DNA from 2 places in the Streptomyces thermoviolaceus genome. Region 2 is predicted to be linked to the other one. Evidence: riboswitches for the same ligand, from Rfam matches in the RefSeq annotation. Region 2 holds a riboswitch; the other holds the start of a gene.
What was found. A riboswitch is a leader RNA that binds a small molecule or an ion and turns the genes downstream of it on or off. The one in region 2 is predicted to bind thiamine pyrophosphate.

Region 1 (4,362 bases), 1.4 Mb from region 2:
GACTTCCGTGAGACCGGACACGCGCACGCGATCGGGCAGTGCCTGCTGTTCCAGCTCGACGAGGACGCCCGCCGCGACCACCTGGACCGCTATCCCGTGCAGTCGCTCACCCGGTACACGGTGCGGGACGCCGCTACGCTGCTGCGGCGCCTGGAACGGGTCGGACGCATGGAACCGGTGACGGAGCGGCAGGAATACGTCCTGGGCACCGTCTGTGCGGCCGTGCCCCTCACCATCGGGGACGCGGCGGCGACCATCGCCCTGTCGCTCCCCGCCCGCCAGAGCGACCGGCTGCTGCCCGCCGCACGGCAGCTGCAGCGCGAGATGGGACGACGCGTCGGCTCCCTCGCACTGGCTATCAGTATCTGAAAACTCACTCCTTGTGATCTGCCATATACGTTCAGCAAGATGCCACCAGTGTCACGAGGATGATTCCCGGCCAGTCGACGGCAGATGACGGGGTAGCGATGCGCGAGTCCGTACAAGCAGAGGTCATGATGAGCCTTCTCGTGTCCGAGGAGCTCTCCTTCCGCATTCCGGTGGAGCTGCGGTACGAGACCAGCGATCCCTATGCCGTGCGGCTCACCTTCCACTTGCCCGGCGACGCCCCGGTGACCTGGGTCTTCGGACGCGAGCTGCTGATCGACGGAGTGGGTACCCCGTGCGGGGACGGGGACGTGCGGATCTCGCCCGCGGACGGCGACTCCCTGAACGAGGTGCTGATCCGGCTGCAGGTCGGCAACGACCGCGCGTTGTTCCGTTCCTCCACCGCGCCCCTGGTGGCGTTCCTGGACCGTACGGACAAGCTGGTGCCGCTGGGCCAGGAAGGCGCACTCGCCGACTTCGACGCCCACCTCGACGAGGCCCTGGACCGGATCCTGGCCGAGGAACAGAGCGCGGGCTGAAGCGTTTCCCCACGGGGCGGCGCGCAGGCGTAACGCTTCACCGCGCGCCCCCGGGGCACGGGCGGAGGGCCGGCCGCGCAGCCGGACGCCACGGGATCACCGCTTGCGCCGCCTGCCCCGTCCGCCGCGTGCCGGCGCGGGCACCCCTGGCCCGGCCACCTGCGGCCTCCGCCTCGTGACCCGGTCCGGCCGGTCGGCGGCGACCACCACCGCGGCCAGGGCGGTGGTGACGGGCACCGAAGCGACCAGGCCGATCGACCCGACCAGCGTGCGGACGATCTCCTCCGCCACCAGTTCGCTGTTGGCGACGGTCCCGATGCTGCTGCCGGCGACCGAGAACAGCAGCAGCAGAGGCAGCGCCGCGCCCGCGTACGCCAGCACCAGGGTGTTGACGACCGATGCGATGTGGTCGCGCCCGATGCGGATCCCGGCCCGGTACAGCCCGCGCCACCCCATGGACGGATTGGCCTCGTGCAGTTCCCAGACCGCCGACGTCTGGGTCACCGTCACATCGTCCAAGACGCCGAGCGAGCCGATGATGACGCCGGCGAGCAGCAGGCCGCTCATGTCGATCGACGGATACAGGCCGTGGATGAGCCCGGTGTTGTCGTCCGTATTGCCGGTCAGCGCTGCCCAGCCGATGAACAGCGACCCCAGCGCGCCGGTGAGCACCAGGGACACCAGCGTGCCCAGCACGGCCACCGAGGTGCGGGCCGACAGGCCGTGACACAGATACAGGGCGAGCAGCATGATGGCGCTCGATCCGACCACCGCCACGACGAGCGGATTCGAGCCCTGCAGGATCGCCGGCAGGATGAACAGGCTCAGCACCACGAAGCTGATGGCCAGCGCGATCAGCGCCATCACGCCCCGCATCCGTCCGACGAGCACCACGGCGAGGGCGAAGACACCGGCCAGCAGGCCCACCGGAAGGCGCCGGTTGACGTCGGTGACCGAGTACTGCAACTCCCGTGGTGCGGTCGGCTCGTAGGCCACCACGACCTTCTGGCCCTCGTGCAGCTGTCGCGGCTGGTCCGGCTGCACGATCTCGGTGAAGGTGCGGCCCTTGTCCTTGCCGGTGTCCACCCGAACGGTGGCCTTGGTGCAGGTACCGCTCCGGCCCGAGGAATCTCCGGCAGCCGTGGCCTGGCCGGTGGGGTCGTCCTCGCCGGCCGTTCCTCCGGACGTGTGAAGGGCCGTGCAGCTCGCCTTCACCACTGCGGTGACCGTGGCCTGCTGCGTCTGCCGGTCGAAACCCACGCCGGTGCGCTGGTGCGCGGGAGTGCCGCCGGGCCAGAGCACGACGAGCCCGACCACCACCGCGACCGCGAACGGGATCAGGACCGCGGCGATGACCGTGCGCAGATGCCGGGAGACCGGCGCGGCGGGCCCATGGGCATGGCTGTGTCCGTGTCCGTGCCCCTGAACCGCGCGGCTGTGCTCGTGGTGGTGGCCGTCACCGGCACGGGCCGGCTCGGCCGGTGGCGCGGGAGCCGCCCACACGGGCTCCCCCGGTGTCGGCGCGCGATGCCCGGCCCCGGGGCCACGCCGTGGGTCGGGCGGTGGGTGCGGGAACTGCTGGGTCGTCGTCACCGACCGATCATTGCAAGAACCGGGAGGGCCCACTGTTCAGCACGCTGTGCATGACGCTAGCGTGGAGGCACCTTTTGCACACGCGGGAGCTCGGAGCACCGGGCTGAGAGGGCGCTGACCTCCGTCTTCGCGATGTTTCACGTGGAACAGCGATGGTCCATCGACAGACATCGGCAGACGGTAACCGCTGCGTCGACCGCCGAACCTGTTACCGGGTAATGCCGGCGTAGGGAGTAGGTCTCATGACCAACAAGGACGTAAGCACGCCTGCCTCCGCCCAGACGTCCCCCGACGGGGCGCAGTCCCATGCCCAGGGAGAGGCCGGGAAGTCCATCGGCTGGCACAAGGCATACATCGAGGGCTCACGCCCCGACATCCGGGTGCCGGTCCGTCAGGTGCACTTGACCAACGGCAGCTCGGTGTCGCTGTACGACACCTCGGGCCCGTACACCGATCCGCACGTCGACACCGATGTCCGCCGGGGATTGGCGCCGCTGCGGCAGAACTGGATCATCGCCCGTGGCGACACCGAGGAGTATCCGGGCCGTCCGGTACGGCCCGAGGACGACGGCATCAGGCACACCTCGCCACGCGGGGGACTGCGCAACCTCGACGCCGTGTTCCCCGGCCGGCCGCGGCAGCCGCGGCGTGGCCGCGACGGCCGGGCGGTGACCCAGCTGGCGTATGCACGGCGCGGTGAGATCACCCCGGAGATGGAGTTCGTGGCGCTCCGGGAGAACGTCTCTCCGGAGGTCGTCCGCGAGGAGATCGCGGCGGGCCGGGCCGTGCTGCCGGCCAACGTCAACCACCCCGAGACCGAGCCGATGATCATCGGCAAGCGGTTCCTGGTGAAGGTCAACGCCAACATCGGCAACTCCGCGATCACCTCCTCCATCGAGGAGGAGGTCGAGAAGATGACCTGGGCCACCCGCTGGGGCGCCGACACCGTCATGGATCTGTCCACAGGCCGCAACATCCACACCACCCGCGAGTGGGTGCTGCGCAATTCTCCGGTCCCCATCGGCACGGTGCCGCTCTACCAGGCACTGGAGAAGGTCGGTGGCAAGGCCGAGGAACTGACCTGGGAGATCTACAAGGACACGGTCATCGAACAGGCCGAGCAGGGCGTGGACTACATGACGGTGCACGCCGGGGTGCGTCTGGCCTATGTGCCGCTGACGGCACACCGCAAGACGGGCATCGTCTCCCGGGGTGGCTCGATCATGGCGGCCTGGTGCCTGGCGCACCACAAGGAGTCCTTCCTCTACGAGCACTTCGAGGAATTGTGCGAGATCCTCGCCGCCTACGACGTGACCTTCTCGCTGGGGGACGGGCTGCGGCCCGGCAGCATCGCGGACGCCAATGACGAGGCGCAGTTCGCGGAGCTGCGCACGCTCGGCGAACTCGGGCGCGTCGCCCGGCGCTTCGAGGTCCAGACCATGATCGAGGGTCCGGGCCATGTCCCGATGCACAAGATCAAGGAGAACATCGACCTGCAGCAGGAGATCTGCGACGAAGCCCCCTTCTACACGCTCGGCCCGCTGACCACCGACATCGCCCCCGCGTATGACCACATCACCTCCGGCATCGGGGCCGCGATGATCGCCTGGTGGGGGACGGCCATGCTCTGCTACGTCACCCCGAAGGAGCACCTGGGCCTGCCCGACCGGGACGACGTGAAGACCGGCGTGATCACCTACAAGATCGCTGCGCATGCCGCCGACCTCGCCAAGGGGCACCCGGGTGCCCAGGCGTGGGACGACGCGTTGTCCGATGCCCGTTTCGAGTTCCGGTGGGAGGACCAGTTCAACCTGGCCCTCGATCCGGACACGGCACGGGAGTTCCACGACCAGACCCTCCCGGC
Region 2 (4,362 bases):
GATACCGGCCGTCGAGCACCTGCCCGACCAGAGGGTCCTGAAGGGTCGTGTCCACGCAGGCGAGTCTACGAGCCGCCCCCGACAGCGACGTCCCGCTCGGTGCCCTCGGTGGCGGACTGCGGCCGACCTGTGACGCCGTCCGCACGTGTGTGCGGAAAAGCGGGACGCTCCGGGTCCAGCCGGGCCAGCCCCTCGGTGGGGGAGGAGGCCTCGGCGAAGAACCGCTTGGGGATGCGGCCCGCCCGCCGGGCCAGCCGGCCCGCGGTCACCGCGTGCCGCATCGCCTCGGCCATCAGCACCGGGTCCTGCGCCCGCGTCACCGCGGAGGCGAGCATCACCCCCGCACAGCCCAGCTCCATCGCCAGGGCCACGTCCGAGGCGGTGCCCGCGCCCGCGTCCAGGATCACCGGCACCTCGGCCTGATCCACGATCAGCTCGAAGTTGTGCGGGTTGCGGATGCCGAGTCCGGAGCCGATCGGCGAGCCCAGCGGCATGATCGCGGCACAGCCGGCGTCCTGCAGCTTCCGGGCGAGCACCGGGTCGTCGTTGGTGTACGGCAGCACCGTGAAACCGTCGTCGACCAGCGTCTCCGCGGCGTCCAGCAGCTCGATCGGGTCCGGCAGCAGGGTGCGCTCGTCGGCGATGACCTCCAGCTTGACCAGGTCGGTGCCCAGCGCCTCGCGGGCCAGCCGCGCGGTGAGCACCGCCTCGCCGGCGGTGAAGCAGCCCGCCGTGTTGGGCAGCACCTGGATGTCCAGCTTCCGCAGCACGGACAGCACCGAGCCGTGCACCGACGGGTCGACCCGGCGCATCGCCACCGTGGTCAGTTCGGTGCCGGAGGCCGTCAAGGCCCGCTCCAGCACCTCCAGGCTGGGCGCCCCGCCGGTGCCCATGATCAGGCGGGAGGCGAACGTGCGGCCGCCGAGGACGAGAGGGTCGTCGGTCATGGGTCAGCCTCCCTGGACGGCGGTCAGCACCTCGACACGGTCGCCGTCACGCAGCGGTGTCGAGGCCCAGCGGGCGCGTGGCACGACGGTCTCGTTGAGGGCGGCGGCCACGCCCGAGGGTGCGGCGGTCAGGGAACGCACGACCGCGTCGAGGGACGTGCCGGGCGCCACCTGGCGGGGTTCACCGTTGACGGAGACGGTCACGTGGGCGACGGAGACGTTCATGCGGGCAGCTCCGTGAGGACGGCGGTGCGAAAGCGCCGCGGGGTGAAGGGGCGGGCGACGTCCGGCAGCTCGCCGGTGGTCAGGGCGTGCGCCAGGGCGTCGCCGGTGACGGGCGTGAGCAGCACGCCGTTGCGGTAGTGGCCGGTGGCCAGCAGCAGTCCGGGCAGCTCGGTCGGCCCGAGCAGCGGCGCGTTGTCCGGGGAGCCGGGCCGCAGCCCGGCGCGGGTCTCGGTCAGCGGCAGCTCGGTGATGCCGGGCACCAGCTCGTGCGCGTCGCGCAGCAGCTCGTACACCCCGCCCGCGGTCACCGTGGTGTCCCAGCCCAGCTCCTCGGTGGTCGCGCCGATCACCAGCTCGCCGCTGAGCCGCGGCACGAGGTACACCTGGCTGCCGCGCACCACGGCCCGCACGGTGCGGTTCAGGAAGGGCGCGTACCGCTTGGGCACGGTCAGCCGCACCACCTGCCCCTTCACCGGCCGCACCGGCGGCAGCACGTCGTCGGGCACGCCGGCGAGCTGCCCGCTGCGGCTGCCCGCCGCGAGCACCACCTGCTCGGCGCCGAGCCGTGTGCCGTCGCGCAGCTCGCAGCCCGCGGCCCGGTCCTGTTGCACGACGAGACGCTCGGCCCACGCCCGGTGGAAGACCACCCCGGCCCGCTCGCAGGCCGCCACCAGCGCGGCGGCCAGCCGCCGGGGGTCGATCTGGTGGTCGCCGTCCACCCGCAGCCCGCCGCGGACGCCGGGCGCGAGCATCGGCTCCAGACGCCGGCACTCCCGCCCGGACAGCCACTCCGACTCCAGACCCGAGGCCCGCTGCAGGGCGTGCAGTTCGCGCAGGTGAGCGCGGTCGTCGGCGTCCAGTGCGACGGCCAGGGTGCCGCAGCGGCGGTAGCCGAGGTCGTGGCCGGTCAGCTCGGACAGCTCGGCGGCGAAGTCCGGGTAGCGGCGCGCGGAGGCGAGGTTCAGCCCGAGCAGGGTCTGCTCGCCGTGGTGCAGCTCGGTGACGGCGGCCAGCATCCCCGCGGCCACCTGCGCGGCCCCGCCGCCGGGCTCGGGGTCCACCACCGCCGTGCGCAGGCCGCGCTGCGCCGCGCGCCAGGCGGTGACGAGACCGATGACGCCGCCCCCGATCACGAGGACGTCCGAAGTACGTGACAACGACATGGGCGAAACGCCCCTCCCTTCGCCGGCATGACCCGGATCAGGTTCGTACGGTCGGAGGCCGCCAGCCTCCCTCTCAGCCCGGTGCGTCCGGGCTCCCGCGCATGCTTGTACGGCCACCCTAGCCGCCGGGCCGCGATCTTGTAAGAGCGGGGCGGGCCCGCCCGCCGGGGCAGCGGCCCGGCCCGCGAGCCCCCGTGGAGAAGGGCCGTACGTCCCCTCGCCCCGTGCCCTGCGGGACGCGGGCTGTCTATGGTGATCAGGTGAGCGAGCAGACGCAGGAGAAGAACCCGGGCGGTCCGCGGCGCGTGGTCGTCGTCGGGGCGGGCATGGCCGGCGTGCAGACCGCGGTCGCGCTGCGCGAGGAGGGCTTCACCGGCACCGTCACCCTGATCGGCGCCGAACCCCACCAGCCCTACGACCGGCCGCCGCTGTCCAAGGCCGTGCTGCTCGGCACGGCCGAGGGCTCCGCCTTCGACATCGACTTCGAGGCGCTGTCGCTCCGGCTCCGCCTGGGCTGCGAGGCGCTGGCCGTGCACCCCGCGGAGCACGTGCTGGACACCTCCGAAGGGCCGGAGCCCTACGACGTGCTGGTGCTGGCCACCGGCGCCGAACCGGTCCGCCTGCCGGGCACCGAGGGCGTCCCCGGCGTCCACCTGCTGCGCACCCTGGACGACGCGGCCCGGCTGCGGCCGGTGCTCACCGGCCGGCAGGACGTCGTCGTGGTCGGTGCCGGCTGGATCGGTGCCGAGTTCGCCACCGCCGCACGCGAGGCGGGCTGCGCGGTGACGGTCGTGGAGGCCGCCGACCGGCCGCTGGCGGGCGTCCTGCCCGCCGAGGTGACCGCGCCGATGGCCGCCTGGTACGCGGAGAGCGGCGTGACGCTGCGCACCGACGCCCGCGTCGAGCGGGCCGAGCCGGGTGCGGTGGTGCTCGACGACGGCACACGGCTGCCCGCGGGCGCCGTCGTCGTGGGCATCGGCGCCCGCCCCGCCACCGCCTGGCTGGCCGGCTCCGGCATCGAGCTGGGCGCGCACGGCGAGGTGCTCGCCGACGACCGCCTGCGCACCTCGGTGCCGGACGTGTACGCGGTCGGCGACTGCGCCTCCTTCCCCTCCGCGCGCTACGGCGAACGTCTGCTCGTGCACCACTGGGACAACGCCCTCCAGGGCCCCCGCACCGTCGCCGCCCAGGTGATGGGCCGGGACGTGGTCTACGACCCGGTGCCGTACTTCTGGTCCGAGCAGTTCGGCCGGTTCGTGCAGTACGCCGGCCATCACACGGACGCCGACAGCATGGTCTGGCGCGGCGATGCGAGCGGCCCGGCCTGGTCGGTGTGCTGGCTGCGCGAGAACCGGCTGGTCGCCCTGCTCGCCGTCGGCCGGCCGCGGGACGTGGCCCAGGGCAGGCGGCTGATCGAGTCCGGCCGGCCGCTCGACCCCGCCCTGCTGCCGGACGCGTCGCGTCCGCTGAAGGCGGCGGTCGCCGCGTAGGCGCAGTGCCCCGTGACGGTCGGGGGAACGGCTCGGGGTCGTCCGCGACCGCGACGAGGTCGCGAACCGGCCACGGCACGGCCGCGGACCGCCCGGCCGCCGGGCGGCTCGTCCGCCCCCGCGCGCGTCCTGCCGTGTGATCTTCGCCGCGACGGGTCGTCGCAGGTGGACGCGGTTGGCTTCCGACTGTCGGTGGCAGATGGCAGGCTTGGTTGCGTGACCGAGATTGACGCGAAGATCGATGCTCTCGTCCCCGCCTGGCTCACCCTTCCCGACGTCGCCGAACGGCTCGGCGTCGAGGTGACGCGGGTGCGGCAGCTGGTCAAGGAGGGCCAGCTCATCGCCGTGCGCCGGGGGGAGAACCGGGTGCTGCAGGTTCCCGCCGCCTTCATCGACGGGGGCAAGATCGTCAAGGGCCTCACCGGCACCCTGACGCTCCTGCGGGACGACGGCTTCACGGTCGAGGAAATGATCGAGTGGCTGTTCACCGCCGACCCGACCCTGCCCGGCACCCCCGCGCAGGCCCTGAGGGAGAAT

Region 1: it holds a riboswitch for thiamine pyrophosphate, as region 2 does, so the genes downstream of both, thiC (phosphomethylpyrimidine synthase ThiC) here and thiO (glycine oxidase ThiO) in region 2, are expected to answer to the same signal.

What each region holds. Positions count from the first base shown of each region.
Region 1 covers NZ_CP109280.1:3,125,401-3,129,762, forward strand. The annotation lists gene OG899_RS13670 (IclR family transcriptional regulator) at 1-369, shown strand, start outside; gene OG899_RS13675 (SsgA family sporulation/cell division regulator) at 468-905, shown strand; gene OG899_RS13680 (YibE/F family protein) at 1,002-2,498, opposite strand; TPP riboswitch at 2,571-2,748, shown strand; gene thiC (phosphomethylpyrimidine synthase ThiC) at 2,741-4,362, shown strand, end outside.
Region 2 covers NZ_CP109280.1:4,571,727-4,576,088, forward strand. The annotation lists gene pknB (Stk1 family PASTA domain-containing Ser/Thr kinase) at 1-55, opposite strand, end outside; partial or broken gene OG899_RS19920 (thiazole synthase) at 156-947, opposite strand; gene thiS (sulfur carrier protein ThiS) at 951-1,151, opposite strand; gene thiO (glycine oxidase ThiO) at 1,169-2,335, opposite strand; TPP riboswitch at 2,332-2,444, opposite strand; gene OG899_RS19935 (NAD(P)/FAD-dependent oxidoreductase) at 2,596-3,825, shown strand; gene OG899_RS19940 (Rv2175c family DNA-binding protein) at 4,042-4,362, shown strand, end outside.